4 regions of the Xenorhabdus bharatensis genome follow, and region 2 is predicted to be linked to each of the others. Evidence: predicted binding sites of a transcription regulator. Region 2 holds the regulator's gene; each other region holds the start of a gene.
What was found. The regulator Fur, encoded in region 2, represses iron uptake genes when iron is present. The targets are predictions, from matches to a motif close to ATAATAATGAGAACNACTATCAA.

Region 1: the regulator Fur is predicted to act here: its motif matches at 6,100-6,122, upstream of feoA (ferrous iron transporter A).
Region 3: the regulator Fur is predicted to act here: its motif matches at 4,610-4,632, upstream of AAC855_RS17100 (TonB-dependent hemoglobin/transferrin/lactoferrin family receptor).
Region 4: the regulator Fur is predicted to act here: its motif matches at 1,516-1,538, upstream of exbB (tonB-system energizer ExbB).

The regions. Positions count from the first base shown of each region.
Region 1 covers NZ_JBBMXG010000012.1:100,814-109,215, forward strand. The annotation lists gene AAC855_RS12985 (ATP-binding protein) at 1-976, opposite strand, end outside; gene ompR (osmolarity response regulator transcription factor OmpR) at 1,007-1,726, opposite strand; gene greB (transcription elongation factor GreB) at 1,904-2,389, opposite strand; gene AAC855_RS13000 (Tex family protein) at 2,723-5,071, shown strand; gene AAC855_RS13005 (pyridoxamine 5'-phosphate oxidase family protein) at 5,340-5,864, shown strand; gene feoA (ferrous iron transporter A) at 6,151-6,381, shown strand; gene feoB (Fe(2+) transporter permease subunit FeoB) at 6,452-8,402, shown strand, end outside.
Region 2 covers NZ_JBBMXG010000007.1:109,503-117,904, reverse strand. The annotation lists gene AAC855_RS08615 (LysE family translocator) at 1-374, opposite strand, end outside; gene AAC855_RS08610 (DUF2000 family protein) at 528-935, opposite strand; gene AAC855_RS08605 (beta-N-acetylhexosaminidase) at 1,330-4,023, shown strand; gene fur (ferric iron uptake transcriptional regulator) at 4,129-4,581, opposite strand; gene fldA (flavodoxin FldA) at 4,934-5,467, opposite strand; gene ybfE (LexA regulated protein) at 5,642-5,932, opposite strand; gene AAC855_RS08585 (TetR/AcrR family transcriptional regulator) at 6,140-6,730, opposite strand; gene AAC855_RS08580 (efflux RND transporter permease subunit) at 6,776-8,402, opposite strand, start outside.
Region 3 covers NZ_JBBMXG010000020.1:45,746-54,147, forward strand. The annotation lists gene nqrF (NADH:ubiquinone reductase (Na(+)-transporting) subunit F) at 1-71, shown strand, start outside; gene AAC855_RS17085 (FAD:protein FMN transferase) at 196-1,245, shown strand; gene nqrM ((Na+)-NQR maturation NqrM) at 1,257-1,481, shown strand; gene AAC855_RS17095 (sigma-70 family RNA polymerase sigma factor) at 1,572-2,087, opposite strand; gene AAC855_RS17100 (TonB-dependent hemoglobin/transferrin/lactoferrin family receptor) at 2,218-4,539, opposite strand; gene AAC855_RS17105 (YtxH domain-containing protein) at 4,730-5,236, shown strand; gene AAC855_RS17110 (GNAT family N-acetyltransferase) at 5,400-5,837, shown strand; gene betA (choline dehydrogenase) at 5,913-7,604, opposite strand; gene betB (betaine-aldehyde dehydrogenase) at 7,632-8,402, opposite strand, start outside.
Region 4 covers NZ_JBBMXG010000014.1:9,538-17,939, forward strand. The annotation lists gene exbD (TonB system transport protein ExbD) at 1-243, opposite strand, end outside; gene exbB (tonB-system energizer ExbB) at 250-1,296, opposite strand; gene metC (cystathionine beta-lyase) at 1,715-2,908, shown strand; gene AAC855_RS13865 (DedA family protein) at 3,141-3,812, shown strand; gene yqhD (alcohol dehydrogenase) at 4,058-5,218, shown strand; gene dkgA (2,5-didehydrogluconate reductase DkgA) at 5,244-6,089, shown strand; gene AAC855_RS13880 (putative signal transducing protein) at 6,268-6,657, shown strand; gene AAC855_RS13885 (YtjB family periplasmic protein) at 7,349-8,005, opposite strand; gene serB (phosphoserine phosphatase) at 8,125-8,402, shown strand, end outside.

The DNA of each region.
Region 1 (8,402 bases), on a different contig from region 2:
TGGATAAGCCGCCCCTTTCGCTTCTGCCCACATCAAGATATCCATCATGCATGTCGATGATACGGCGGATAATAGCCAGTCCCAACCCGACGCCATTGTGATCATGGCGGTTATTCATGTTATGCGCTTTTCCCTGTCTGAAAGGCTGGAACAAAATATCAATGTCTTCCTTTGTGATACCAGCGCCATTATCTTCCACCTGAAACCAGCCGAATTTTTCAGTTTTTCCACTGCTGATGCCGATCCATCCATTGCCATAACGCTGGGCATTAGTGAGCATATTCGCCAGTACGCGCTTCACTGACAGAGAGTCAGCCATAATGAGAACCGGAAGAGTCGACAGGTTAGCTGCAATCGCCACTTTTTCTGCCTTTACCACTTCCTCAATGAGCAGATTCAATTCACAACGAGTTTTTGCCGTATCCTGCCCTGCCCGCTGATAATCAATGAACTGGCTAATAATTGCATTACACTCTTCAATATCATGATTCACCGACTCGCAAAGGAAATCATTTTTACCGTCAATCAGTTCTATCGCTAACCGTATCCGTGTCAGCGGTGTACGTAAATCATGGCTGAGACCTGCGATAAAAATAGCCCGATCATCCTCCAGCGATTTAAGCGCCACCAACATTTGGTTAAAGGCACGGATAACTGACCGGGTGCCAGATGTTCCCGATTCAGGTAATGGTGCGATGATTTTTCCTTTTCCGATCCTGATGATTGCCTGTTGTATGGCTGCCAAAGGGCGCCTTTGTGCCCGAAAGTAAAGCCAGCACATTGCGGCAACAAATAATACTGACAATAGTGTGCTGAACAGGATATACGGGAATACGGTGATAAATGAGATGCCTTCCCACCTTGCCAGCATGGTGGCAGGCAGATAACTGATCATCAGGCTGCTCAACGGCATCGCCAGTGCCCAGACCAGAGCACGGGAAAATCTATTATGCAGTGAGAGCCTGAACTTTTTCATAACGTACTTCCACTTATCCCTTATTACGATTTATGCTTTATTACCGTCAGGGACGAAAACATATCCCAACCCCCAAACGGTCTGGATATAGCGGGGATGTGCCGGATCTTCTTCAAGCAAACGGCGCAGACGGGAAACCTGCACATCAATAGAGCGTTCCGTTGCACCGTATTCCCTGCCCCGGGCCAGACTCATCAGCTTATCCCGCGATAACGGTTCACGGGGATGAGACACCAATGCTTTCAGTACAGAGAATTCACCACTGGTCAGAGGCAATTGTTCATCTTTATGGAACATTTCTCGCGTCCCGAGATCCAGTTTAAATTTACCAAACGTCACGACTGCGTTATCCGGTGTCAATGCGCCGGCTAATTCATTAGAGTGCCTGCGCAACACTGCGCGGATGCGTGCCAATAATTCCCGTGGATTAAAGGGCTTTGCCAGATAATCATCTGCTCCGATTTCCAGACCGACAATCCGGTCAACTTCTTCTCCTTTCGCAGATATCATGATGACAGGAATCGGGTTACTCTGACTCCTTAATCTGCGGCAGATAGAAAGCCCATCTTCTCCCGGCAACATTAAATCCAGTACAATCAATTGAATAGATTCTCTGGTCAATAAGCGGTCCATCTGCTCTGCATTTGCAACACAACGAACTTGAAAACCCTGCTCCGATAAGTAGCGTTCCAGCAATACGCGCAAACGCATATCATCATCAACAACAAGGATTTTATAACTCTCTTGCATGTTTCAGCTCCCAAGATGCTCCATGCCCGCAATATCCATTATTCTTACAGAAAATCCATGCTTTAAAACAACACTAACGCCATGTATTTTAAGAATATTCACATTATTGGCAATAATTGCTTATGTTTCTGTTTTTCATCCCTGTTTTCCTGAATCCCTGATTTACACCTACGGCTTTTATATTTCCGGTGGCTGATAACTGATTGCCAACACCCAGTAAACCGCCAGACCATTCGGCGTCATTACCGTGACTTCATCATCAACCCGCTTACCAAGCAGTGCTCTTGCCACCGGCGAATCAATGGAAATCCATTTTTTGGCCGGATCAAACTCATCCGGCCCCACGAGGCGGAAAATATATTCTTCGGCTTTTTCGTTTTCGACTTTAACCCATGCCCCAAAAAAAACTTTTCCTTCCTGTCGCGGGTCAGGGTCTACAATTTGCAAGACATCCAGTCTCTTAGATAAAAAACGTACGCGGCGGTCAATTTCCCTTAACCTTTTTTTACCATAAATATATTCTGCGTTTTCTGAACGATCCCCTAATGCAGCCGCATCAGAGACAGCCTGAGTCACTTGTGGGCGCTCAGTTTTCCAGAGGTACTTCAGTTCCTGATCAAGCGCCTGCCAGCCTTCTCGGGTAATATAGTTACTTTTGCCCATGAAAAACTCACTTGAGAAAATATGATTAATGGCGCAGTACTATATCTTAACCGGGCAGATATTCGATGAGTTCCATCGCAACATGACAGAAATATTATGCTATACCTGCCAGATTACGAGTTGTATCACAGCAGGAAATAATCAATCACTACGGTGGTTCAGTGCTCGCAACAAAACAGACAACCGAAAGATAAAAGGCATATACTGGAAATTATTGCGCTCTGTACGTATATAATGGAGTCAAGTTTGAACCCTGCCAGCATCCCGTTAAGGATGAATCTGGCACTGCCTGCTGATATCCGCAGGCACAGAGAAAGTTGAAGAAAATAGACTATGAATGAATCTTTAAGTCGAATTATTGCCGGTGAGCTACAGGCTCAACCCCAACAAGTTCTGGCTGCTATGACTTTACTTGATGAAGGAAACACCGTTCCCTTTGTTGCCCGTTACCGTAAAGAAGCAACCGGAGGTCTTGATGACACCCAGCTTCGCCAGCTTGAAAGCCGTCTTGGTTATCTGCGCGAACTGTCAGACCGCCGCCAGACTATCCTGAAATCTATTGAAGAACAGGGTAAACTGACGAATGAACTGGCTGAAGCCATTAATACCACGCTCAGCAAAACCGAACTGGAAGACCTCTACCTTCCTTATAAACCTAAACGCCGTACCCGTGGGCAAATTGCGATTGAAGCCGGGCTGGAGCCACTGGCAGATCTGTTGTGGCAAGACCCGCAGCAGGAGCCGGAATCCGCCGCTGCGGCTTATGTTAATGCTGACAACGGTGTTGCGGATACCAAGGCTGCCTTGGATGGCGCTCGCTATATATTGATGGAGCGTTTTTCTGAAGATGCGTCTCTGTTGGTGAAAGTTCGTGAGTACCTGTGGAAAAATGCCCACCTGACTGCCAAAGTCGTTGAAGGTAAAGAGGAAGAAGGCGCTAAATTCAGCGATTACTTCGATCATCATGAAGCTATCTCTTCTGTCCCCTCGCACCGCGCTCTTGCGATGTTCCGCGGACGCAATGAAGGCATCCTGCAACTGTCCCTGAATGCCGATCCCCAGTTTGAAGAAGCCCCTAAAGAGAGCTACTGCGAGCAGATTATCACTGACCACCTGAACCTGCGTCTGAACAGCGCACCGGCTGATAGCTGGCGCAAGGCTGTCGTGAGCTGGACATGGCGGATCAAAGTGCTGCTGCATATGGAAACAGAGTTAATGGGGACGCTGCGCGAAAAAGCAGAGAACGAAGCGATCAACGTCTTCGCCCGTAACCTGAATGATCTGATGATGGCAGCGCCTGCGGGTATGCGTTCCACAATGGGTCTGGACCCGGGTCTGAGAACAGGTGTAAAAGTTGCTGTCGTGGACTCAACCGGTAAATTACTGGCGACAGATACCATCTACCCACACACAGGCCAGGAAAATAAAGCAGCCGCCGCGGTTGCAGCGCTGTGCACCAGACATAATGTTGAGCTGGTCGCTATTGGGAATGGCACGGCATCCCGTGAAACAGAACGCTTCTTTGCCAATGTTCAGAAACAGTATCCTGCTGTGACCGCACAGAAAGTGATTGTCAGTGAAGCAGGTGCATCTGTTTACTCAGCCTCAGAACTGGCTGCTCAGGAATTCCCTGATCTGGACGTTTCACTGCGTGGCGCGGTTTCCATTGCCCGTCGTCTTCAGGACCCACTGGCGGAATTGGTGAAAATCGAGCCAAAATCCATTGGTGTTGGTCAGTATCAGCATGATGTCAGCCAGACTCAGCTTGCCAAAAAACTGGATACGGTGGTTGAGGACTGTGTAAACAGCGTCGGTGTTGATCTGAATACTGCCTCTGTTTCTCTGCTGACCCGTGTTGCAGGCCTGACCCGCTCTGTCGCCCAGAATATCGTCACTTGGCGGGATGAAAACGGTCGTTTCAACAACCGTGAAGAACTGCTGAAAGTTCGCCGCCTCGGGCCGAAAGCGTTCCTGCAATGTGCGGGCTTCTTGCGCATTAATCAGGGTGATAACCCGCTGGATGCTTCTACCGTCCACCCTGAATCCTACCCGATAGTTGAAAAAATTCTGTCTACAACAGAACAGACTTTACCGGAATTGATGGGTAACCCAGCGGCTTTACGTGATTTGAAGGCTCAGGATTTTACCACGGAAAAATTCGGTATCCCGACGATTACCGACATTCTGAAAGAACTGGAAAAACCGGGTCGCGACCCTCGCCCTGAATTCAAGACCGCCACGTTTGCCGACGGTGTGGAGACAATGAATGACCTGCGTGCAGGTATGATTCTGGAAGGCACTGTCACCAATGTCACCAACTTCGGTGCATTTGTTGATATCGGCGTCCATCAGGATGGGCTGGTACATATTTCCTCCCTTTCCGACCGGTTCGTGGAAGATCCACACACGGTAGTGAAAGCGGGCGATATCGTGAAAGTGAAGGTAATGGATGTTGACCTGAACCGCAAACGTATTGCTCTGACAATGCGCCTTGATGAGCAACCGGGAGAAGCTCCAGCACGCCGTAATAACGTTCAGGGAAATAACCGTCAGGAACGTAATGGCAATGAACGTAACCGAAATGGCAAAGGCCGCCAGAATTTCCGTTCATCCGGTTCCGCACAATTAACTAACAGTGCCATGAGTGATGCTCTGGCAGCCGCTTTTGGTAAAAAACGTTAATATTCTGCGGTAGTTCACTTTCAGAACTGGCTTAATTAAGCCAGTTCTGTCAGGCATAAAATACCTTAATAAATTAATACTATTTTCTATCATCACACGGCAATTTATTGCCAGTCTAAAGAATCTGAACACGAGAAATACCAGCCTGTCTTCATTAAGACTTCATATAACCTACCAAACAATTCAATAACCATTATTAATGATTACGATAAATTGTTTAAATAATTATAAATACAAATAATAAACTCAAATTGTTAAGGAATAATTTATGAATAAATATATCCAAAGCAGTTTTGACTTACTCAGCAATATAAGATTCTTCGGTCTTTCTACTTATGACCCGGACACAAAATCAACCTGGTCATCCACACTCTTTTATATTCCTAAATATAATCCATTAAGTTTAATCTGGTATTCAAAACAGGATACCCGACATTCTCAAGGAGTCAGTATCAACCCTCAGGTCAGCGGTACGATATACAGCAGCATCACCATGCCTGATTCCTCACTGGTACTTGCTGGCTCTCAGTTTACCGGCCATGCCCATCAGGTTCCCGACAGTAAACTACAGGAAACATACGATTACTTTTTCCTGCAAACTCATCCGGATGAAGATATCAGAAAGCAAAAATCGCCCCCGATTTCTGATTTTCATGGCGATGCAATACGCCGTTTCTATGAATTCAACGTTGAAGCATGGTGGGTGTATGACTTAACACTCTGGAGTGAACATCAGGATGATGCCCGAATCTCAATATCATTAAATGATCTACTTTATCCACCGAAAAATTAATAGAAAAATATATAACAACAAGTTCCATTTCTTATTGGAGCTTGTTGTTCATTTCCCTCAGATATTCTTTACATAACTTTAATTTTTAATTAAATCACCATTAAATTGATTAATATCAATTTATTCCGTCCTTATTCAGTGATAAATAGATGATATTGGTATTGCATATTATTATCATTAGCGCTTTAATCCAAAATAACTAATATACTTTTTCCTTGTGAATTTCGCTTTATTGAGGATAATCATTCTCATAATCACTGTCTTTTAAGTTTTCACGGAGTGTTATATGTCACTGACTCCAAATCAAAGCTATAAAATTCTGGGGTTTTTGCCACAGATAAATCGCGCATACAGACAAAAATTATTGTCTCTGGGGATGTTACCCGGTTCTACTTTTCAGGTTATCCGGGTTGCACCTCTGGGAGACCCCATTCAAATAGAAGCACGCAGAGTCAACCTTATTCTCCGTAAAAAAGACTTAGCACTCCTCACATTAGCAGTACATCCAACGGAATGAAGTTCAGATGCCGTACAGTCCAGAAACTGAATGCAATGATGCCCCCTATTCCTGATCAGTAAAAAGTATGATGAAACAATTAACTATAGGTTTAATCGGTAACCCTAATTCTGGGAAAACCACTTTATTCAACCAACTTACAGGCTCCCGACAACGGGTCGGTAATTGGTCTGGCGTCACGGTTGAACGCAAAACCGGGCATTTTTCCACTCCAAACCATCAAATAGACCTTGTGGATCTTCCCGGCACCTATTCTCTCACAACCATTTCCGAACAAACCTCAATTGACGAGCAGATTGCCTGTCACTATATACTGAGCAGCGAAGCCGATATGTTCATCAATGTCGTTGACGCTTCGAATCTGGAACGTAATCTCTACCTTTCACTACAGCTCATTGAGCTTGGGATTCCCTGCATTGTTGCCCTGAATATGCTGGATATCGCCAAAAGCCAGCATATCAGCATAGATATTGCAGCGCTGGAGCAGCATCTTGGTTGCCCGGTCATTCCGCTCGTCTCTACCCGCTCGACAGGGATAGATACGCTTAAAAAGGCCATTGACCACTACCACCAGCCTGTACGCCCTGTATTAGTTCAATACCCTGATACTTTATTGCAGGAAGCCAACAACCTCGCCGACCTGATCAACAAAAACTTTAATCTGCAACAGCGCCGCTGGCTCAGCTTACAAATACTGGAAGGGGATATATACAGCTTTGAGCGTTCAGAACTGACGCAGGCACAATTAGACGAAAGTCAACTTCGCCTGCAACAGAAACAGATTGAAGAACCTGAGCTTATCATTGCAGATGCCCGCTATCAGGCAATCAATAAATTGTGTCTGGCAGTCACGGATGTTGACTCAGCAATACCCAATAAACTGACTCAGGCAATAGATAAAGTTATTCTCAATCGCTGGCTGGGCGTGCCTGTCTTCCTGTTTGTCATGTATCTCATGTTCGTACTGGCGATTAATATCGGCGGGGCTTTACAACCCATTTTTGATGGTGCTTCCTCTGCCATTTTCATTGATGGTATGCAGTGGCTCGGCTATACCCTCCACTTTCCCGGCTGGCTGACCATTTTCCTTGCACAAGGGATCGGGGGCGGTATCAATACCATGCTGCCATTGGTTCCGCAGATCGGCATGATGTACCTGTTTCTCTCTTTTCTTGAAGACTCCGGCTATATGGCCAGAGCGGCATTTGTGATGGACAGGCTGATGCAATCTCTGGGATTACCGGGTAAATCCTTCGTGCCACTGATTGTCGGCTTCGGCTGTAATGTACCTTCTGTGATGGGTTCCAGAACACTGGATGCGCCGCGTGAAAGGCTGATTACCATCATGATGGCACCGTTTATGTCCTGTGGCGCACGTCTGGCTATTTTTGCCGTTTTTGCTGCCGCATTCTTTAATAAACAGGGTGCCAGTATTGTCTTTTCTCTGTATATCCTCGGTATTGTCGTTGCCATCCTGACCGGCCTGCTACTCAAATACACCATTATGCGTGGTGAGGCATCCCCCTTTGTCATGGAGCTGCCGGTCTATCATGTTCCTCATGCCAAAACGCTATTAATCCAGACATGGCAACGCCTGAAAGGGTTTGTGATCCGGGCGGGTAAAGTCATTGTCGCAGCCAGTATGTTTATCGGTGCTCTCAATAGCTTTTCTTTCTCCGGTAAGACCGTAGACAATATCAATGAATCAGCGCTGGCCTCGGTCAGTAAAGTCATTACACCGATCCTTCATCCTATTGGCGTACACTCTGATAACTGGCAGGCGACCGTCGGGCTTATTACCGGAGCGATGGCAAAAGAGGTGGTTGTCGGTACGCTGAATACACTTTATACCGCAGAGAACATCACTAAACAGCCATTCAATCTGGATGAGTTTAATCTACTGGATGAACTGAAAGGCTCAGTAACAGAAACTTGGGACAGCCTGAAAGAGACATTCACCCTGAGTGCGCTGTCCAACCCGATTGAAGCCAGCAAAGGCGACGGTAACATGGACAGTAGTT
Region 2 (8,402 bases):
GTGACCGGCAAGACGACAAGTATTCCTTTGGGATTTAATGCTTGAATTAAAAAACCATTCCAAAATGTAAGGTTTTTATTAGGGGTAATGTTTGTCTCTTTTTCATTCAACTGTATATTAGATGTCGCCATTTTAAATGAGAGATAAAATGTATATAAAGATCCAAGTAGTGAAATATAAGGGAGATATTTATGAGTGATAATGGCTTCTCCTGCATACCCTAAAAAAATAAATAACGTAAGCATTGCACAGCCTACACCAATAAAAAAGCCAATCGTTTTTTTAAATTGACCGGTTAAACCAGCATTCATACCCATAAAATTAACAGGGCCGGGGCTATACATTACACCAAAGGTATAAAGAAATATTTCCATAAAATCTCTCTAAATAAATTTAAATTCTTATAATTTTGCAATAGACTGCGATTAAGCCAAATTTAGATTTTTTCTGGAGTCAGGAGCGTCATCAGTTTAACCAGTAAAAAACCTATTATTTAAACTGAGTCTCGCACGGTAGAACAACAATAATCATTTGTGGAGATATAGTCCTTTTATTGCTTTATCTACCGATTTTTTTGGACCATGCACCGCGAGGCCAACGAAATTCATATTATCCACATCTTCAGATAAAAAAACTTCTCGGTTCGCTTCATCGTGACCTGTTGAAAACATTGTGTAGACATAAGGAACTAGAAGAAGAGACCGCTCCAAGCCTTTCCTATGAACGCGTTGAAGCGCATTAAGATCAGCACCAAAAATAAGCATAGGTTGACCGCACATGCTTCCATATTTATGACCAGAAGAGTCGATATAAGGGGTACCTATAACCTCCGGTGCAGATGAGGCAATGCCCGTTGCGAGGAATGCAACCACATTAAATTTTTGCCAGGTCTGTAAATCATCCCGCACTATGAAAGCAATTTTCGTATCAAACATTTTAAATCATTCTCCATGCGTTGCTATGTGAATAATATATTTAATTAACGGCAGCATATTTGTCTTGTACGTTTGTGCATCGATACGTTTCATACCTGATGGATCTTAAAAAGTCTCGGTTCAAAAGAGGTATTGAGTATGATTTCTATCACTTTTTTTATATAAAAAAGAATCGTAATGAAAATTAAGCCCTTCTACCAAGATTAAAAATTGCCTTATAGTCACATGTTGTGTAGGGTTATTTTGTGTTGATGCTATGTCATTTAAATCGTGTTATTGAAGCCGTATTGCTTAAATGATGTTGTTCATAACATGTTGTTTAAACGCATTTTAATATGTCAGAAACAGCCTTCTGTTCTGGGCGAAAAAATAAACTCGGACGAGGTCATTATTAATGAAAAGCATTAAATTACATACTTTGGCAGCATTTCTCATGGCGGCAGGGTTCAGTGCGGGTACTTGTGCAGAAAACATTCGTACGGAAATGACATCACAGCAGATAGTGGATTCACTTAGTCAATTAAATGTGAATTTCAGTATCGTAGACAATCAGGCCGGAGCACATGGGACGAATTGCGCCATTTTAGGTGCAGACTGGGCAGCTTGTAATCAGGTTAATATCATATTGACTAATGGTGATCAGAATATTGATTCTGCGGATTGGTCTCTCTATTTCCACAGTATTCGCCAAATTCTCAGAATTGATCATGAGCAATATAAAATAACTCATATCACAGGGGATTTGCATAGGCTGGAACCGACTGAAAAATTCAGGGGTATCAGAGCGAATGAAAAAATCATACTGCCAATTATCGGAGAATACTGGCAGATTTATAGCACCGATTTTATGCCGCGCTGGTATGCCACATCCGGTGATGCCATTCCTAAGGTATTGGCCAATACGGATACTGAAGATCTGAGTGCATTTTTATCTCCTTTTCAAGGAGAACAATGGAAACGAACCACAACGGATCATAATATTCTGATGACACCTGAAAACCGTTTTGAGAAAAATCGGCAGATGGTGCTAATCAGTGAAGATAAATTGCGCGGGAAGATTATTCCGACACCTAAAAAGGTGACGATTCACTCACAGGATGTCAATTTGTCCCGTGGCGTAAAATTGGAGCTGGGAGGGTTAAGTGGTCAATCAATCAAGGTGATTAGAGATCGTTTTGCTGCCCACAAGATTAAATTAACCGATAGCGGTTATCTGATTACAACGCAAATTAATGCCGACAAGTTTGCGGGTGACTGGCGGGTGAAAGGTGCTTATTCGCTGGATATCACCCCCAGAGGAACACATATAGTTGCTTTTGATCAGTCCGGCGTATTTTACGGCCTGCAATCGCTGTTTTCCCTGATCCCGGCTAATGGCGTGCCGAAAATTGCCACATTAACCGCACAAGATGCGCCCAGATTTGAGTATCGAGGCATGTTCCTTGACGTTGGGCGTAATTTCCATAGTAAAGAAGCTGTATTGCGCCTGTTGGATCAAATGGCTGCTTATAAGCTGAATAAATTCCATTTTCACTTAAGTGACGATGAAGGTTGGCGTCTGGAAATTCCCGGTTTACCGGAGTTAACAGAAATCGGCAGTAAACGTTGCCATGATTTAAGTGAGGTAAAATGTTTACTACCACAGTTAGGCTCAGGGCCGGACAGTAATAATATGGGAAGCGGTTACTTCAGCCGTCAGGATTACATTGATATTCTCGAATATGCCAAAGCCCGTCAGATAGAGGTGATCCCCGAAATTGATATTCCGGCTCATGCCCGTGCAGCGGTGGTATCAATGGAGGCCCGCTACAAGAAACTGATGGCACAAGGACAAGAACAAGCAGCTAATGAGTATCGTTTGCTCGATCCGACAGATACCTCAAATACAACATCTGTACAGTTTTATGATCGCCATAGTTATCTGAATCCATGTATGGACTCTTCCAAACGTTTTATTGACAAAGTGCTCAGTGAAATTGTCGCCATGCATAAAGAAGCCGGCTCACCGCTGACAACATGGCACTATGGCGGGGATGAGGCGAAAAATATTCGACTGGGTGCGGGATATCAGGATAAAGATGGCCCGATTGAACCGGGTAAAGGGATCATCAATAAGAAAATTGAAGATAAGCCGTGGGCAAAATCTCAGATTTGCCAAAAAATGGTTGCAAAGGGGATTATCAAAGATGTTGATGAACTGGCCAGTTATTTTGCGGTTGAAGTCAGCAAAATCGTCAATAAGCATGGCATTGATACGATGCAGTCATGGCAGGATGGTCTGAAATATGCGAAATCAGCTAAAGACTTTGCTACACGACATGTTGCGGTGAATTTCTGGGATACGCTTTATTGGGGCGGTGCAGATTCTGTTAATGATTGGGCCAATAAAGGCTATCGGGTCATTATTTCCAATCCTGATTATGTTTATCTGGATATGCCCTATGAGGTTAATCCGAAAGAGCGGGGTTACTATTGGGCTTCCCGTTTTAATGATGAAGCGAAAATATTCAGTTTTGCACCCAATAATATGCCCCAAAATGCTGAAACTTCGGTGGATATCAACGGAGACTATTTTAATGCAAACAGCGGTAAACGCTGGCCGGGGGCATATGGGCTGTCAGGGCAGTCATGGAGTGAGACTGTACGTACTGATGAGCAGATGGAATATATGATTTATCCGCGATTATTACCGTTGGCGGAACGGGCATGGCATCAGGCTGAGTGGGAACAGAATTACCAGCAGGGAAGGGAATATAAAGGCGGGATTACACGGTATGTAGATACCGATAAGCTCAATAACGACTGGCTGCATTTTGCCAATCTGATGGGGCAGCGCGAAATGGCTAAACTGGATGAAGCTCATATTGCGTACCGTCTGCCGATACCCGGTGCAAGAATTGTAGCCGGAACACTAGAAGCGAATATCGCCTTGCCGGGCATGACCATTCAGTATTCATTGGACGATGGAAAAACATGGGAAAGTTATGATGATAGACAGCGGCCGCATGTTAATGGGCATGTAAAAATTCGCTCTGTCAGTACTGATGAAAAGCGTTTCAGTCGGGTGGAAGAGGTACCTTCTGAGTAATCCTAAAATAGGACATTAAAAGCAATCTGCCGATTAGTGTCAGCTAATCGGCAGCAGCTTCTCTGACAGGGTCAGACACGAGAAGTAGCAGTAAATGCTGACTCCTTATCGTGCTTTTACATCATGTAACGAACCGTCTTTGCGACAATCGCCTGTAGTGCAGTGACCATACAGGTATAGACTATGATTTGACAGCTTGATTCCATAACGTGTTGCGATATCTTTCTGACGTTCTTCAATGGATTCATCGCTGAATTCAATCACTTTACCGCAGTCGAGACAAATTAGATGGTCATGGTGATGTTGTTGAGTAAGTTCGAAAACCGATTTACCGCCTTCAAAATTGTGGCGTGTAACAATGCCGGCATCATCGAACTGGTTCAACACGCGATAGACAGTGGCGAGGCCAATCTCTTCACCGATATCAATCAGTTTTTTGTAGAGATCCTCCGCACTGACATGATGGCATTCTGGGTCCTGTAGCACTTCCAGAATTTTCAGGCGAGGAAGTGTTACTTTAAGTCCAGCATTTTTCAATGCTTTATTGTTGTCGGTCATGCGGATTCAGTCCTGTAGCTTGAGTTTAGTGAACTTAACAATACATACCCATCGTTTTTCAAATCGCCTTTTTGTTGGCTATTATACCCCTTCATTTCTGTCACATAGTGAGCTATGTTCCAGAGGATGAGTATCCTTGCCATCGTGATGCGACTCAAAATCCATAAGTTATGGGTGTATCGTGAGAGAATCATGATTTAGTTTCACGTTGTAGATTATAGGCATGGATATTGAAAATGAAAACCATGCCTATCGCGCTATCATGACACATTATTCGGGAATTATCCTGTGCAAAAGACGTTTCTTGTGTCTATCAGACGCCAGAAAGTATCTATAAAACGCCAGAACAATTTTATGCGCCAAGGATTTCTGACAGGCTCATTTCAGCCGTGATCTGTTTTACCCAAGTTTCAACACGTTCATCAGTCAGTTCTGGCTGGCGATCTTCATCAATGGTGAGACCAATGAAGTGCTTATCGTCTGCCATTCCTTTTGATTCTTCATGATGATACCCTTCGATTGGCCAGTGACCAACGATAATTGCACCACGAGGTTCGATGACATCGCGAATGGTGCCCATGGCATCACAGAAATACTCTGCATAATCTTCCTGATCACCGCAGCCGAACAAGGCAACTAATTTTCCATCAAAATTGATTTCTTCCAGTGTCGGGAGAAAGTCATCCCAGTCACATTGAGTTTCGCCGTAATACCAGGTTGGAATGCCTAGCAGCAGGATATCGAAAGCTTCAAGATCTTCTTTGCTGCTTTTGGCAATATCGTGGACTTCCGCAACATCAGCACCGCCCAGTTTTTCTTGGATCATTTTGGCAATGTTCTCTGTGTTGCCAGTGTCGCTGCCGAAGAATATACCTATTATTGCCATAAAGTGGATTAACCTCTTGTTTTATGTGTAGTTAAGTTATACACGTCACGCTGAAATCAGCAGGAGAAAAATATCAGTTTTAATAAACGAAAAAACTTTATTTTGACCAAACATCAATGACAAGTCTGTCAGATTTGTGTGGTAGCGCCGTATCACGCTGTTGAATTAAAGCCGTTAATTGGTAAGGTTATTTTCTGTTGCTAACTGAGCCAGCAACATCTGTTCAATCAATTCACTGCGGCTGATATTACGCTGTTTTGCCAGATGATTCAGTGCATCGACAGCATCTTCATTAAGTTTTAGCTCCACCCGGCGAAGTCCTTTGACTTTATCCCGGCGTAGCTGATTACGTTTATTGATCCTAAGCTGTTCATCTCTGGACAGCGGACTTGTTTTAGGTCGCCCAGGCCTGCGTTCATCTGCGAACAAATCCAGTGTGGTGCGATCAGTTTGTTCTTTTGCCATAAATTCAATTGATAAAGGGCGTGTACCAATAATATAGCCGGCAATGATACCTTAGCTGGGCGCGTGTCGCTACTGGTTGATAGGAGAGATTATCAGGATTGGGTATAACAATAGTGGTTAATAAAGTATCGTGAAACAGATAATGTGGAAAAGGAACCATTCGTACTGATTAAGGTCATTCCCTTAATCAGTACATGGATACGTGCGTTATCGCATAAAAACCTTTCTTATCATATAGGTAAGAGAATCAAGACGTTGCTGCCATGCAAAATCAGGTTCCATGATTTGCCTGCCGATGGAACCATCAACAGTGATCATCAGCCAGGAAGCGGCCTGTTCAGCATTAATCTGCGTATCAATTTCCCCATTTTCAATGCCTGTGCTGATTAGCTGGGTTAAATGTTCGCGGACTTTTTTCTCATTTTCGATAAATATCTTATTAATAGCCGGGTTCCGGCTTGCTTCAGCAATAATTTCGATACTGAGCCGGGCATAACCGGGTTCGTTATAGAGTTCTACCAGCTTTGCTAACAACTTTTCGATAGTCACGATCACTGAATTTTCATCATAACAGGCAGCCAGAATTTCATCGTAGTCATGGCTATCTTCTTCTGCAATAGCCTCAATAATGGCATTTTTGGTCGGGTAATAATGAAACAGGTTTCCGGGACTCATGCCAGCCGCTTTGCAAATTTCTGCTGTTGATGTTGCATGAAATCCTTTTTCGATAAAACAGGAGATAGCTGCATCAATAATATGCTTACGTTTTTCCCGCTGTTTTTCGGTCTGTTTTTTCACCTTATATTCCTCCAAAGGCTGGGTACAGAATCAGAACGATTCATATCAGTGATAATTAAGATCGTCTTTTGTTACCGATGACAATTTCCTGAGACGTGGAATGATATAATTTTTAAAATCATCCATATAGCTATAAATAACGGGCACAAACAGTAAACTGAGTAAAGTTGAGCTGAGTAACCCGCCAATAACGGCGATAGCCATGGGAGCACGGAAATTGGTATCCGCACCACTGGTCAGAACCAAAGGGATCATGCCGGCAATCATGGCAATTGTCGTCATGATGATCGGCCTGACACGTTCTTTCCCTGCCTGAATGATGGCATCATTGCGTGACATGCCAGAGCGGGATTTTTCGAGAATAAACTCAACCAGTAAGATGGAGTTTTTACTGACAATGCCCATCAACATTAAAATACCGATGATAACGGGCATATCAATCGTGGCATTATAAAGAAGCAGAGCGATAATGGCACCACCGATAGCAAACGGCAGAGCAACCAGAATAGTGACAGGCTGTAAGAAATCTTTGAACAGAATAATCAGGATAGCCAAGACCATCAGGATACTGAGCATTATGGTGGTGAAAAAACGGTCGAACATCTCATTCATGTATTCCACATCGCCATACTCAATTCTTTTGACTTGTGGTGGTAATTTGTCCAGCGTGGGTAACTGATTAATCTGTTCTAATGCCGTGCCGATAGCTATGCCGTCAAGATCTGCTTCAATCACGGCTTTACGTTGTCTGGAGATGCGTTCTATGGCATCAGGCCCTGAGCTGAAGGTAATATCTGCAACAGATTTAATCGGAACATTAATTCCTGATGTACTACTGACATACATATTACGTAACACGTCCAGATTATCCCTGTCTTCTTTGGCTAATAAAACGCGGAGCGGCACCTGCCTGTCAGGTAAATTAAATTTAGCGGTATTGGCGCTGATTTCACCAATGGTGGCGGTTTTAATAGCAGCACCAATCGCATCGGTCGTTACTCCTGCTCTGGCGGCTTCCGCAATATTGGGGGTGATAATTATTTCTCGTCTGGGTAAAGGCTGTAGGATCTGAATATTCTTTAAGCCGTTTAATTGCATCATTTCCTGACGTAACTGCTGTATTGTCTGAGAAAGAACCTCCGGGTAGTCGCTGGCTAAAACAATGGAAACATCTCTATTACCGTTACCGCTGCCAAAGTTATATCGAATATCTGGCGTTGCACTCAAAATAGGTGCTAATGATTCTTCAAATTCCTTTTGTGATAATTTCCGATCATTAATCGGCACTAAATTAATAATAATAGTGCTTTTACTTTGACTGATATCCCCGGCGGTTCCTTCAACCCCTGCAATAGAAAAGATATCTACAATTTCTGGCCGGTCTTTAAACTGCTTAATAATCTTCTGTAAAATTTCATCACTTTTGGCTACCTGTGTGCCGGGAGGCGATTCAATATCTACTTTAGCGATACTGATATCCGATTTGGGTAAAAAACCGGAGGGTAGTAGCTCAATCAGGCTTAATGAGCCCAAAAGGAAAACAAGGGCTAAGGCCAAAGCTGTTTTACGAAATCTGAGTGTTTTATCGAGAATAGCCACATATTTGTTGATCCATTCCGGCGTCCTGACTTTATCTGCTTCGCTATGTTTTTCCGATAAGGCTTTTTTAGCC
Region 3 (8,402 bases), on a different contig from region 2:
CAGTCATTAAGATGCTGAAAGATCTTGGTGTAGAAGATGAAAACATCCTGCTGGATGATTTCGGTGGCTGATGATTTGAATCAGGCCATGATATATATCCCCACAATGGCAGTAAATTGTGCGGGTATATAACACTTTGATTTAACGATAAGCGCCCACATTTTGTGGGCGCTGACGATTCAGAAAGAGTAAGTTATGTTGAATAAAAAAATTATCAACTGGGGTGTAATGCTGCTGATGGCTGTGTTGTTGTCAGCATGTGGTGGCCCTGAACAGCAGAATCTGAGTGGGCAAACGATGGGGACTTATTACTCCGTCAAATATGTTGCTGATTCATCAGTTCCCTCTCCGGAAAACATGCAAAAAGAGATTGATCGTTTACTGGAAGAAGTAAACGACCAGATGTCCACTTACCGGCCAAATTCTGAATTGAGTCGTTTTAATCAAAGCCGTGAGGTAAATACGCCTTTTCCGGTATCGGCAGCCACTGCCAAGGTTGTTAAAGAAGCTATCCGCATTAATAAGCTGACGGATGGTGCGCTGGATGTCACTGTCGGGCCATTAGTGAATCTGTGGGGTTTCGGGCCGGAAGGGCGCGTAACGAAGGCACCAACAGAGGATGAGCTGGCAACACGTCGTGCATGGATAGGTATCGATAAGCTATCTGTTGAAGGTAATAATCTGATTAAATCCATTCCTGAGTTGTATGTTGATCTTTCTTCCATTGCCAAAGGCTATGGCGTTGATGTCGTGGCAGAATATCTGGCTTCTCAGAATATCGGTAATTACATGGTTGATATTGGTGGTGAAGTCCGCACATCCGGTAATAATGGAAAAGGGACACCTTGGCGGATTGCAATTGAAAAACCCTCCGATAGCGGCATGACGCAAAGTGCTCAGGAAATTATTGCGCCGGGGAATATGGCTGTAGCAACATCAGGTGATTATCGTAACTATTTTGAACAGAATGGCGTACGTTATTCTCACACGATTAACCCTAAAACAGGCCGACCTATTGCACACAATCTGGTTTCAATCACGGTTATTGCTCCGAGCTGTATGAGTGCCGATGGTTTTTCTACCGGAATAGATGTACTGGGACCGGAAAAGGGAATGGAAATGGCTGAGAAGCTGAACATTCCGGTCTTTATGATTGTCAAAACTAAAGATGGTTTTGAAGAGCGTTATAGCCCGGCTTTTAAGCGCTATTTACAACAGAAAGACGATTTACAACAGAAGAAATAAGAGGGAAGGTTATGGAAGTCTTTATCGCAGCCTTTATCTTTTTCCTGCTGGCCTTTGCGGGAATGGCGTTAGGTTATATTTTTAAACGCAAAAGCATTCAGGGGAGTTGCGGCGGTTTGGGAAGCATTGGTGTTGAGAAAGTTTGTGATTGCCCTGAACCCTGTGATGCCCGTAAAAAGCGCGAAGCAAGAGAAGCTGCTCGCCTTGCTCAGTTAGAGAAAAACCGCATTCTTTGATGTACTTTCGTTTTTCAAATTAATTGAGAAATGGAATTTGAAGTAATTTGAAATAGCCCGCTGCCAGAAAAAGCAGCGGGTTTTATTTTTTTATAGTGTATTAAGAGGGTGACACCGTTTATGAGCCTGCTGTAAGTAACTTTTTACCGAACTCATGGAGATCCCAAGATCTTTTGCTACTTCTTTATAGTGCATCCCTTGCAACTGAGTCAGCAGAAATGCCTGCCTGACTTTTATTGGTAGCTTATCAAGCGTGCTGTCTATCCTTTCTAATTGCTCCAGCAGTACAAGCTGGTGTTCTGTTGGATAGGAGGTGTTTTTCGGCACGGTACTGATATAGTCCAAATAATTCTCTTCGAGCTTTTTCCGGCGGTAATAATTAGCGATAGTTCTGCGGGCGATGGTAATTAAAAACGCTTTGGGATAACGGATCTCAGCCATATCCGGATATTGCATCAATTTGATAAAAACATCATGGGTGAGATCTTCTGCATGGTTGAGACTGGCACAGTTCTGTTTGATCCAGCTCAACAGCCATTCGTGATATTCGTTATAAAGCTGACGGGCTAGTTCATTGTGTCCGAATGTGCTTTTTTGCACAGCCATGTGATATTGCCTGAATGAATAAATTTGATAATGATTATTATTTTTATTTATTGATGGAAGTCAATAGCAGATTGTATTAATAACCCTCTTAAAAATTAAGAGGGTATATTGCATGAGGGTTTAATACTAGTCAGAACTGCTGTGAAATACTGAGTTTATAGTTGCGGCCAATACCTGCACCAGCTTCTCCTAAGTACGAGCGGTAATCACGGTTGAACAGATTATCGACAGTAATGCGCGCTTCAAAACCTTGTATGAAATGTGGCTGCCAGCTGGCAAACAAGCCGTGTAGGGCATAACCTGCGGTTTTTGCCAGTGACCACTCTTTCGCTTTTGGATCGCCATCTGCAGGTGAACGGTCTTGTTTGCGGATGAAGTCGCCTTTCCAGCCCATCTTCATTTGTAAGAGTGGTATTTTAAACCCGAGCGTAGAGCGCAATGAAGTTGGAGGTATTTGATCCCACCATGTTTTATGTCCTATCCATGGGTCGCGCGGTGAAGTATCGCGCTGTCCACGCATAGTGGAGTAAGATAATTTACCAAACAGGGTCTGGCTATCGTAGAAAGTTTCTATTTCTAGTCCTTCTATGGTATAGCCGGGTAGATTGCGATGATTCGCTAATGGCTTTCCACATGTATCACGTAAACCATTTTTGCCGTGTTCTTCACAATAAATTCCACGTCTTTTGAAAATTTCATCTTTTCCCCGATTACGGAATAGCGTAGTACGGATTTGTAAGCTGTCATTCTCAAGCATCAGATTATCGTAATCAAGTATGGCCCCAAGTCGTATCCCGGTCATTTTTTCAGTATCTAGGTTGCGGCTGGAACCAGGGACGCTGGAGTCATTTGATTGAACTTCATACTGCTCATCTACTAGTGGTGCTCTCCATGTGTGGCTGATATCTGCAAACAGTGAGAGATTCTGATTGGTTTTCCACATTAAGCCCAGATGAGGTGTCCAGCCAGCATAAGTGACACTGCTGTAGTCATGGTTGGCTTCAGGGGATTTATTGTTAAAACGTGGAGCCTTATTCTCTTCGCCTGTATTTTTCACATGATCGTAGCGCACCCCCGGTGTCACTGTGATGTCCCCCAGTTTCAGAGAGTCTTGCATATACAGGCTGTAGGTATGCTGAGTACCTGCTGGCATATAGTACGGCTGATAATAGCCGTAATTATATTCAGCATTTTCTTGTATATTTTTACTTTTGCTTTTATTGAACATTAACACGTTGCGTTGATTTTTATGCCATTTGGCTCCAATCATTAGCTCATGTTCAATATTTCCGGTTGAGAATATGCTTTTATTATTGATATCAGAGAGAATATCTGTGTAATCAACCCAGCTTTTCTGTCCCATAGAAGAGGCATAATTACCGGAGACATCTGCCGGACGGCGATCATTTTGTTTAGTCTTCGAATAGGTGTTAGTTAGCGTCAGATTCAGCCAAAGGTTTTCTTCCGGTGCAATATTCCATTTGACGCTATAATTTTGATCTGTCTGATCACGAAAGACCAGTTTTCTTTGCCATGCACCATCCCAGCCATATTTTTCTACTTCCCATTCTGACGGAACATTCATTTTATCCCGCTTCGCCGCCCATGGTTTCCAACCATCCGACTCGGTACGCATAGCCGATAAACTAATAGTATTTGAATCATTAGGATAGAAATTGGTTTTCAATAAATAGGAAGTTTGGTTGTTTTGTGAAAACTCAAAACGTGTCCCATCGGGGCGCTTGATATTATGGCCATCACGTTTACTGAAATACAGCAAGCCATCCGCGTAGCCATACGGATCTCTGCCATATAAAGCAGCACTATTGATCCATTGTCTGTCATTGGTATGGAAGCTTTGCTTAATAAAACCACCCCAATCCTCATCAGGGCGCAATAAATCGCTGGCATCTTTGGTTACAACTTTAATCGAGCCACCAAATCCACCATTGCCGTTCAATATATTGTGTGGCCCTTTATCCACATCAATGCGTTTGATTAACTCCGGCTCAATGAAGATAGATCCCTGACGATATTTCTCAAATCCTTTTGGGGCATCATCCAGTGTCACTTTGACATCTTCTTGCTCCCCCATTCCCCAGATATTTAATGTCTGTCCTCCGGGGCGTACTGAACCGGACATCGAAACGCCGGGGAGCTGCCCGAGCAGCTCAGCAATATTATCCGCCTGAGTACGGTCAATATCTTCCTTTTTGAGCGCTGAACTACCCGCACTGGTACTGTTACGAGTGCTTCCCACAACAGAAAGTGTTGATAACTGCATCACCTCATTTTTCTTTTCTGGCTTTTGGTCAGAAGGATTTTCAGTCGCCGAAACTGAGCCGGAAAATGCGGTTCCCAGCACCAGAGTGCCAGAAAATGTTCCGTTTAAAATTTTTCGGATAAAAGTTGCGATTGGGCGTTTTCCTAAATTTTGACTATTATTTGCCATAAATTTCCCGAAATATGTCTGTATGAAATATTGCATTGCTATAAGTCACCTAAGAGAGCAAATCGGGCAGATAAAAATGAGAATTATTTTTATCGGCAAGGTTTACGACAAAGAGCTTATGGATGTTATGGCATAGAAAGCCAGTACACTCATTTGCAAGGTTATTTCCGTAAGTGCAAGGGGTTAGTCAATGAAAAAGATTCTTAGTGCTCTGTTTCTGGTTGGAATTGTGGCATTCATTGCGGGCTGTGATGATGCAGCTAAAAAAGCGGAAGATTCAACTAAACCGGTTGAAGATAGTGCAACACAAATGAAGACGGATTCAGAGCAACACAACTTGGATACAAAGGAAAAGCCACAGGGAACGCAAGACGATGCTAATCATGAAGACCAGAAAGCGGTAGATAATTCGAAGGACGTCCAGAGTAGCACGGGGAGTTCGACTGAGAAAATCATAAGTCAACTGCCATCCAAAACGGAAGATTTAAAGAATGACATCACGAAATCTGTTAATGACGCAGCTGATCAGCTGAAAAATAAAACAGGGGAAATACAGCAGCAGGCGACGGATAAAATTAATCAGCTTACAGATGATGCAAAATCGAAATCGAAAGAAATAAAGTCCGAGACAGATAAAAAAACGGATGATTTAATTAATAAACTTAAGGGTGATGAGGGTAAGAAAGAAGAAGGTTAATGCCTTTCTTCTTTCGGATTGCTTCTTGGAATCCATTGAATATAGTTTGTTAGTTGAGATCAGAAAGGGCACTCCGGCAAAGAGTGCTCTTGTTTTTTAACATTTTCGCCACTATTTTTACTATTCCATTCTTCTGTTCGTCATTATTTTTTAGGATATAACAATGAAAATAAAACACAGTTTAGGAAGACAAGACCCTGAATTAATTCAGCATGCTTTCAATGTCCGCAAGTACGTTTTCACGGATGAGCAAGGGTTTGCTGATGAAATTGATATTGATGAATATGATGATGTTGCCCTGCATGTTGTGGTATTTGATGCTGAAAATCCTATAGCCGTTTTAAGAGCCGTTCCACAGCACAACAATATACTCAAAGTGGGGCGTGTTGCTGTTTTGAAAGACTATCGGGGTCAGGGAATTGGCCGTCTGGTAATGGAATATATTGAGAGTTATGCCCGCAAAAATGGGGTGGCAACGATGAGTTTATCCTCACAATGTCATGCTCAGCCATTTTATGAAAGCCTTGGTTATCAAACCAAAGGTGAAATTTACATGGAAGACGGAGCAGAGCATATTTTTATGGAATTAGATTTGTTGTAACCAGCATATGTAATACAGGGAAGTAGCGAATAAATAACTACTTTCCTGTATTAATAATCGATCTTTCAATAAGCATTAATTTGTCGATGAACGGCTTAGTTCTGACTTTCGGGCGGGAGCACCATTAGCGACATAGTATTTTGCCTGACTGCGGGGCAGAGGCGTATTTCCCCGAATGTTATCCGCAATTTTCTCTGCCATCATAATCGTTGTGGCGTTCAGATTACCGGTAATGATTTCCGGCATAATAGAAGCGTCAATGACCCGTAAATTCTCAACGCCATGTACACGCCCCTGACCATCAACCACCGCCATCTCATCAAGCCCCATTTTGCAGCTACAGGATGGATGAAAAGCGGTTTCAGCACGTTCACGAATAAAAGCATCCAGTTGATCATCTGTCTGAATATCAACACCGGGGCTTATTTCCCGACCACAATAGGGGGCGAGAGCAGGTTGTGCCATAATTTCCCGCGTGATGCGGATAGCATCGCGGAACTCTTGCCAGTCCTGTTCGGTAGACATGTAGTTAAACAGAATACTGGGATGCTGGCGTGGATCACGGGATTTGATTTTTACGTGACCGCGACTTGGGGAACGCATCGAGCCAACATGAGCCTGAAAACCATGCTCGTTGACTGCGTTGCTGCCGTTGTAGTTAATGGCTACCGGAAGAAAATGAAACTGAATATTGGGCCAGTCAAATTTTTCACTGGTACGGATAAAGCCACCGGCTTCAAACTGATTGCTGGCACCCACTCCTGTCCCCTTAAATAACCATTCTGCGCCAATCATGGGCTGGTTGTACCATTTGAGAGAAGGGTAAAGAGAAACAGGTTTGAGGCACTCATATTGCAGATACATCTCAAGATGATCCTGAAGATTTTGCCCGACTCCCGGCAGAATATGTACCGCAGGAATTGATAGTTCTTGCAGAACGTCCTCAGGGCCAATCCCTGAACGTTGTAAAATCTGTGGAGAAGCTATTGCGCCGGCACAAAGTAACACTTCTTTTTGGGCGGTGGCCTGCGTTAATGCGGAATTATTACCCTGATAGAAAGTCACTCCAACTGCGGTTTTATCTTTAAATGTGATCGTATCCGTTAAGGCGTGGGTGATAATGGTCAGGTTAGCCCTCTGTCTGGCCTGATCCAGATAACCGCGGGCAGTGCTGGCACGACGGCCTTTGGGAGTAACAGTGCGATCCATTGGGCCAAAGCCTTCCTGCTGGTAACCGTTCAGATCATCAGTAGCCGGATAACCCGCCTGAATACCCGCTTTCACCATTGCATGGAAAAGCTCATTATTGCCGGCTTTTGGCGTTGTCACGCTGACGGGGCCATCTGCGCCATGATAATCGTTCTGACCGATATCCCGTGATTCCGCTTTGCGGAAATAAGGCAGGCAATCAAGGTACGACCAGTCTTCCAGACCCGGCTGTTTTGCCCAGTGGTCAAAATCCAGCGCGTTGCCACGGATATAACACATGCCGTTGATCAGTGATGAGCCTCCTAACCCTTTGCCTCGCCCGCATTCCATACGGCGGTTATTCATATAGGGTTCAGGATCGGTTTCATACGCCCAGTTATAACGGGTTCCCTGCAAGGGATATGCCAGCGCCGCCGGCATTTGAGTGCGAAAGTCAAATCGATAATCAGGTCCGCCGGCTTCCAGCAGCAGGACAGTGATATTCGGATCTTCCGTTAAACGAGTTGCAAGCACATTACCCGCTGAACCAGCACCGATAATAATGTAGTCAAATACCATTGTTATCTCCTCTGTTTCAGTCATTATTTAAAATAGTGATTCAAAATCACCCAGTTCAACCTGCACAGATTTAGTCTGTGTGTAATGTTGCAGTGTGACTAATCCGTTTTCACGACCGACACCGGAATGTTTATAGCCGCCGACAGGCATCACAGCCGGAGATTCCCCCCAAGTGTTGATCCAGCAAATCCCTGCTTCCAGCTGGTGGATTACTCGATGGGCACGGGAGAGATCGTTTGTCACCACTCCGGCGGCGAGGCCGTAATCCGTGTTGTTAGCACGGGCAATGACTTCATCTTCTGTTTCATAGGCCAGAATAGACATCACCGGGCCGAAAATTTCTTCCCGTGCAATAAGCATGTCATCTGTGCAGTTTGTGAAGACGGTTGGTGCAACAAATGCCCCTTTCGACAGTTCACCGTCCATCAGGCGTTGACCACCATACAGCAACCGAGCGCCCGCATTTTTTCCGCTCTCTATATAGCGCAGAACTGATTCCATATGGGGGAAACTCACCAGAGGGCCGAAATTGGTATTCAGATCGAGAGGGGAACCCACGCGGATCCGTTTAACGCGCTCCATTATTTTATTTTCAAAATCAGGAAGCAGTGCTTTCGGGATAAAAACACGTGTGCCGTTAGTACAGACCTGACCAGAGCTGAAATAGTTAGCCATCATGGCAATATCGGCAGCCCGATCCAGATTGGCATCATCAAAAATAATCAGCGGAGATTTTCCACCCAGTTCCATTGTCACTTCTTTCAGTGTTGAACCGGATGCATTGGCCATCACTTTTTT
Region 4 (8,402 bases), on a different contig from region 2:
AACCTGTTGATCACCGACAAATAACTGACTATCAGCTTTTACCGTCAGAAAGACCGGTTTCTCCGGCCGTGGCTGTGGTTTAGCTGTGGATGCCGGTAAATCAACCTTGATATCAACAGTTGCCAGTGGTGCTGCCACCATAAAGATGATCAGCAACACTAACATGACATCAATAAAAGGTGTGACGTTAATCTCGTGTAATTCACCGCTATCGTCCAAATCTTCATTAAGACGTATTGCCATAATTAATTACCTTGCTTCTGCTTTATCCGTTTTTCTGTCAGCCAAATCAAGATCACGACCAAGCAACAAAATTGCCTGTGCCGCAGTATCACCAACCTGCCCACGGTATGATGAAATAACACGGGCAAAAATGTTATAGATAACGACCGCAGGAATTGCCGCAACCAGACCCAGTGCGGTTGCCAGCAGAGCTTCTGCAATACCCGGTGCAACAACGGCAAGGTTAGTGGTTTGTGAATGGGCAATACCAATGAAGCTGTTCATGATCCCCCAAACGGTTCCGAACAGGCCGACAAACGGGGAAATTGCACCGATAGTTGCCAGATAACCGTTTCCACGCCCCATATGACGGCTGATTGCAGCAACTGCACGCTCCATACGGAATGAAGTGCGCTCTTTTGTGCCGTCTTTATCGGTACTTTCGGCAGATAAGCTGCGCTCAGTCTGTGCTTCGCTCAGTAACAGACGGCTAATACTGTTCTTACCGAAATCCGAGGCAATTTTTACTGCTTCATCCAGACTGGCAACATCAGCTAAAGCCAGTTGTTCTTTACGTAAGCGGCGACGCGCTATTAACAGTTCAGATCCTTTAGAGAAAAAGAGTGCCCATGTAATAATAGAGGCGATCACCAGACCAATCATGACGCTTTTTACGACTGCATCAGCATTCTGATACATACCAAAAACGGAAAGATCCGTTGCAAAACCGCTGGATAGGTTTTCGGCTTCTGCCGCCACCGCGGTTTCTACTGCACCAGCTTCTGTTATTTCAGTCACTTCTGTAGTGACTGTTGGCTGTTCTGCCGTCGCTGCTTCATCCGTTTTCTGCGCTTCACCTTGCTGTGTCTCTGTTTTCACTTCACTTGCCTGTGGAGCCACGGAAGATACCGGTGTTGCCGGAGCTGCTACCTGAGTGGCAGCCTGATTTTCTGGTGCGGTAACCGCTGTAGTTGGTGCAGTATTAGCTGGTGCGGTATTAGCTGGTGTAGTATCAGCCCATGCTGAACCTGTTAACCCGAATGCCAATAGAATAGAAGCTGTCAAATTACGCATCAGTTAGCCTTACTCTCTTTTTTATAGATTCTGTTACTTAGCAGTGAATCGCTACTCATCTTGCTAATCCTGATATATCTGTCGTCTTTCAAGCCGCCTCTTTATGGGCTGAAACTCGAAATTCATTAGGTATATGTTTTATTACTTTTTGCCCGGTTTCACGTTTTTCATCACATAAGGGAAAAAGTCCGTTCCGAATGATATCAGACATTGAGCGATTTGATAGTAATTATCATTACTATTTAATAAAAAAAGTGGTAATAAAAAGGAGTTATCCCAGCCGTTTTTTCTTTTTTATCGTTCTCACTCACCTTGAATTTTTGTCAAGTTGTCAGAATCCCTTTGTAAAAAACCGGACTATTCTTTTAACTTGCTAATGATTATTTAAGCAATCGTGATGAGTCAGGGGGAGGGCTATATGTCAGAAAAAAAATTGGAAACCAGACTGGTGGAAGTCGGGAGAAAGCGTAAGTACACACAGGGAGCGGTTAATCCTATTATCCAGCGTACTTCATCCGTCATTTTCAAGACGGTTGAGGATATGAGGCATGCGATAAAAAACCGGGCTAACGGTGAGCTGTTTTACGGGCGTCGTGGCACGCTGACGCATTTTGCTTTTCAGGAAGCAATGGCTGAACTGGAAGGGGGTGTGGGCTGTGCTCTGTATCCTTCGGGCACTGCCGCGATTACTAACAGTATTCTGGCATTTGTAGAAACAGGTGACCATGTTCTGCTAACCGGTACAGCTTATGAACCGACTCAGGAATTTTGCAACCACGTTCTTAAAAAGATGCATATCTCCACTGATTATTTTGATCCTCGGCTCGGTGAAGAGATTGCCTCACTCATTCAGCCAAACACAAAAGTCATCTTTCTTGAATCCCCCGGCTCTCTCACTATGGAGGTTCAGGATATTCCTGCCATTGTACAGGCGGCCCGGCGAGTTAATCCCGATATCGTTATTATGATCGATAATACTTGGGCAGCGGGTGTTCTTTTCAAAGCGCTGGATTTTGGTGTCGATATTTCTATTCAGTCTGCGACAAAATATATTATCGGCCATTCAGATGGCATGCTTGGTACGGCTGTCGCCAATAGACGCTGTTGGGATCAATTACGGGAAAACTCTTATCTGATGGGGCAGATTGCTGATCCTGATACCGTTTATTCCGCAAATCGTGGGTTACATACTCTGGCTGTCCGCTTAAAGCAGCATGAAGAAAGCAGCCTGATCATTGCTAAGTGGCTCGCCCAACGCAGTGAAGTCGCTGAGGTTTATCATCCAGCTCTGCCTTCCTGCCCCGGTCATGACTATTTCAAACGCGATTTTACGGGTTCCTGCGGGCTGTTTTCTTTTATGCTGAATGTCAGCCTGACTTCTGAGCAGCTTTCTGACTATCTGGATAATATGCAATATTTTAAAATGGCATTTTCCTGGGGAGGGTTTGAATCACTCATTCTGGGCATTTCCCCTGAGTCACTTGCAATCCTGCGTAATTATAATTTCCCCCAAAAAACGGGAACGTTAATTCGTGTGCATATCGGGCTGGAAGATCCTCAGGATTTAATCGCTGATCTGGAGGCTGGCTTCTCCCGCATTGCATTGAGTTAACGGTATTTATTTTTATACGCCTCATTTTACAGGTGCCTCTTTGCTGGCCGCTCCCCCCGCCACCACAATGCATCTTGTAATCCATGATGTGTATATGCTGAATCAAATCAACTATCCTGAGGTCGTTTTGCGGTACACTGGAACACATGGACTTGTATGATTAATTCGATTGTATGACACTGGTTGTACAAAAATTGTCATAAAGATATTGTACCGAAATTACAGGATAAATATGGAAACGTTAAGCGGGATCGTGCAAGCGCTTTGGCAGCATGACTTTACCCTACTCGCCAATCCCGATGTCATCTGGATTATTTATGGTGTTATCTTCGTCACACTGGTATTGGAAAACGGTTTATTACCTGCCGCATTTCTACCCGGTGACACCCTTCTGATCCTCACCGGCGCTTTAATTGCCAAAGGTGTCATGGGGTTTATTCCGACTGTCATATTATTGACGATCGCTGCCAGCCTCGGGTGCTGGCTGGGGTATTTACAGGGGCGCTGGCTGGGACACACCCGGATTATTAAAAACTGGCTATCACACCTTCCGGCAGAGCAGCGCCAGCGGGCAAATGTTTTATTTGCCAAACACGGCTTAGCGGCATTGCTAATCGGCCGTTTCCTCGCTTTTATCCGCACTCTTCTACCCACCTTCGCAGGTATTTCCGGTCTGAACAGCAAACGCTTTCAATTTTTTAATTGGTTAAGTGGCTTCTTATGGGTCATCATAATTGTGAGTTTTGGCTATGCCCTGAATCAGATACCCTTTGTTAAAGCGCATCAGGATTTGGTCATGAATATTTTGATGATCTTACCTGTTATCCTGTTAATTAGCGGACTAGGTGCTTCGCTATTGATGTACTGGCGTCATAAAAAAGCATCATCACATAAAAACCAATGAGCACATCGGTTATTTACCGCTGTTCCCAAAATCACACTATTTTTTTCTAGCGATTAGCTTATCAACAAAAAAATTAAACAATCCGAGTCCACTCAGACAAGCATCATAATAGCCAGTCATCCGGCATTAAGAACATGATCCTGCATAGAGTGGACTCTATCACTGCAATAAACCAACATAACTCAATAACCGAATGCTAAGACTTGGGGAAAGTTTATGTTATTCAGTTAGTAAGGATTGTTATTATGCAGAACTTCACACTATACATCCCAACCAAAGTCATTTTCGGTAAAGGGCAGATATCCGAATTACGCAATCAAATCCCTCAGGATGCCAGAATCTTGCTACTTTATGGTGGTGGCAGTATTAAAAAGAATGGCGTTCTTGCTCAGGTTCACGCTGCATTGGAAGGTTATCCCGTTGAAGAATTCGGTGGCATTGAGCCAAACCCAGCCTATGAAACGCTCCTCAAAGCGGTGGAATATATACGCCATCATGATATCAATTATTTACTGGCTGTGGGTGGCGGTTCGGTCATTGATGGCACAAAATTCGTTGCTGCTGCGGTCAATTATCCCCATGAAGATTTATGGGACATTTTGACAACCGGCGGCGCAAATATCACCTCTGCACTTCCGTTCTCATGCGTTCTGACACTACCCGCCACAGGCTCTGAAACCAATAATATTTCGGTTGTCAGTCGCCTGAAAACACACGATAAGCAGCATTTTGCATCACCTTTTATTTATCCCAAAGTCGCTATTCTCGATCCTGAGGTCACTTACTCCCTTCCTCCACGCCAAACCGCAAATGGTGTTGTAGACGCATTTGTACATACACTGGAGCAATATCTGACTTACCCTGTTAATGCAAAGGTACAGGATCGCTACGCTGAAAGTTTACTTCTCACATTGCTGGAAGAAGGGCCGAAGGTGCTCAAAGATCCCAGAGATTATGATGCACGGGCCAATATTATGTGGACGGCAACTCAGGCCCTCAACGGTCTTGTAGGTGCAGGCGTTCCGCAAGACTGGGCAACCCACATGCTGGCACATCAGTTGACAGCTTTTCACCATTTAGATCACGCTCAGACTCTGGCAATTATTTTGCCGCATCTCCTACAGGAAAAACGCGACACTAAACACGCAAAACTTTTGCAATATGCTGAGCGTATCTGGCATTTCACGGAAGGAACGGAAGAACAGCGCATTGATCAGGCAATCCATGCCACTCGTGAATTTTTTGAAAGTCTCGGTGTGAAAACCCATTTCTCTGATTATCAGCTTGATGGCAGCACTATACCGGGAATGCTCCAAAAACTAGAACAGCAGGGTTTGGTTGCTTTAGGTGAACACCAGGATATTACGCTTGAAGTTAGCAAGCGGATTTACGAGGCGTCCATCTGATATTCCAAATCTGGAGGAGGTAAGAATGGGTCAGCAGACAATTATTAAACTCGTTGACGGGAATCTCATGCCGCAATTAGGTATCGGAGTCTGGCAGGCGAGTAATGAACAGGTTGTTAAAGCTATTCACACCGCGTTGAGTGTTGGTTATCGTTCTATTGATACAGCAGCGATTTATCACAATGAAACAGGCGTCGGAAAAGCATTGCGGGAAAGCGGTATTCCGCGTGAGGACGTTTTTATCACAACTAAACTGTGGAATGATCGCCATCAGGATGCAAAAACCGCCCTGCAAGAGAGTCTGGACAGATTACAGCTGGAGTATATTGATCTCTTTCTAATTCACTGGCCGGTTCCCCAGCAGGATAAGTATGTTGAAACATGGAAACAATTTATTGAGTTAAAAGAATCGGGACTCGCCCGCAGTATCGGGGTATGTAACTTCCATATTGAACATTTGCAGAAACTATTCTCAGAAACAGGCATTGTGCCTGCCATCAATCAAATCGAACTTCATCCCCTAATGCAACAGAGGCAACTGCATTCATGGAATGCCACGCACCAGATTATCACTGAGTCCTGGAGTCCGTTATCTCGGGGCGGTAAAGGTGTTTTTGATCATCCATTAGTTGAAAGTCTGGCAATTAAATATGATAAAACGCCTGCTCAGATAGTTATCCGCTGGCACCTCGACAGTGGCATGATTGCTATTCCTAAATCAGTAACACCTGCTCGCATTAAAGAAAACTTTGATGTTTTTGATTTCAGGCTGGAGAAAGAGGATCTGACTATCATGGCTGGATTGGATATTGGTAAACGCCTTGGCCCCAACCCAGATACTTATAATCTGACAGTTCTCAATTTAGGATGATGCTCATACAAAACTACCGAATGATCCGCCTTAATAAACGATGAAATCGCTCCTCCAATCAGGCCTGAATTCTGTTTTCTACAGAATTCAGGCTGTTTAAATAGGCTCATATCTGATGTTAAATTATACTTTGGTTAATAGATACGAATATGGCTGACTGTTTGATTAAGGAGTGCTTATGTGGAATATCTCTCCAGAAAGAGGATCTATGCAATATCTGGCAACGTTTATGTCGCCGATAGAAGCTCATATTATTCGGGGCAGAATGCTATCAGAAGGCATCTATGTCCAAATAATAGATGAGGGAGTGGTATGGAATACTTATATGTGCTCCTATGCCTTTGGTGGTGTGAAATTACTGGTTCATGCCTCTGAGCATCAACGTGCTGAAGAAATACTTTCGGGTATTTATGATAATCAGTATTTATTAGACGAAAAAAGCACAGAAGTTAAAGAGCCGGTTTTAACCCAACCAAAACACCCTTTGTCTGTTTTAATAAATACGGCATTAGTCATATTATTATTTCTGATAATTGGCCTTGCATTACCTCTAAGATTCAATCACTGAATACTGACATAGATAAAAAGCAGAATATTCCTATATTCTCATAGTGGGAATGATAATTAAAAAACTCATTAACATTATAGGAAATATAAATAATCACTATATTTAGTATCTATATATAAAGTGAGGTCTATCTTTACTGCATCACTTTAGATAAGACAAAAATAGATTGCACAGCGGAAAAGGAAAACAAGGGTTAATAAAAGGAATACGTTTATTTATAGTGATAATCAGAAAACATTTTCATGGCGAAATTTTATAATACCGGAGTAAATGATAATGACTTACATAATAATTTCTTTATTTATGCTTATCCCTTTTTTCTTTTTAATAAAGCGTCTTTTATTATCGCATCATGTTTATCACAATGTTTCAGGAATTATACTGACAATTCTGGCGATTTCTTTTCATATGTATGTTTTCCGTTTTGACCATATTCCGCTGCTCAGTTCATCCCTGCCACATCACACCATCATTTTTTATGGTTCAATAGCGGCAGCATTGTTACATTGTGTGATTTATTCTATTTGCGTCAAATTGTATTACGATAAATAGCGGTAAGGAACAGCGCTGTGTTTAGTCTCATTTTGAGCAATACAGCACCGTTTCTTTTCTGCCCGGATAACTATTTCTTAAAGAACTTTTTATTTAAATCGCTTTTTTTAAATAAAGAGAATTCTGACGCCAATGCCAGTTAACGGGCAGGTTCATCTTCTTTATTATTTTCATCCGATGATTTAGTTTTAGCCGTCAACAAATAAGGGGATTGCTGCCAACGGCTGGGAGCTAGCTGTAATAAATTATGGGCAAGAATAAAACCGATCGCCAGAGCTAATAGCAACATAACCCTGAGCAAATTAGTCGTATTATCCACTTGCTTGGCTTCCGTTGCCAACCTGTGTGTGTCCAGAGTCAGGCGCAGAAAACCTTTCGGTTTATTTTTACCCGGTATAGGAACCACAATTTGCTGATTGAAATAACTGCCCGCTTTTTTACCATCCAAAGATAACCGCTCACGAACAGAAACCAATTCACCACTCCGCGCAACCTGTGTTCCGTTTTCCAGATAAACACTGGCATCGAGAATACGACTTTTATTAGTTAAATAGTTCAGGTTATCCATAATTTTTTGATTATTGACTTCCTTACTGCCATTCTCCATATAAACAGACAAGCTGAATGCAACCTGTTTTGCCAGTGTCCTTGCCAGATCTTCAAACTGATCCATATGGGCCTGTTGCTGTGAACGGCTAAAATAGGATACACCCTGCATCAACAAGACCAATAATGCTATACATATTAAGATAATTGCGGTTTTGTGCAGTCGAAATTTTAGTTTTGCTTTACTCATAGTTATCCCACCTAATGCTCGTTACATTCCATGTTGCCAGATGCAGTAGTGATAGGATAGTTTGAAAAGCATTTTTTGCCTGCCTTATTTATTACATGGAATTACAGGAGTCGATATTCATGTCCAACAATCTGGCCTATCGTTACTTACCCGATGAAATCCATAAATGGCCGGGATTACCACTATCTCTCAGTGGAGATGAAGTTATGCCACTGGATTACCGAGCAGGGGACAGAGGCTGGCTGCTGTATGGCCGTAATCTGGATAAACAGCGGATCAGTGATTTTCAGCATCGTCTGGGAGTGGCTATTGTTGTTGTTTCCTCATGGCGCATTGATGATTATCAGGTTGTTCGTATTGCCGGCAGCTTGTCGCCACGTATCAAACGACTGGCAGA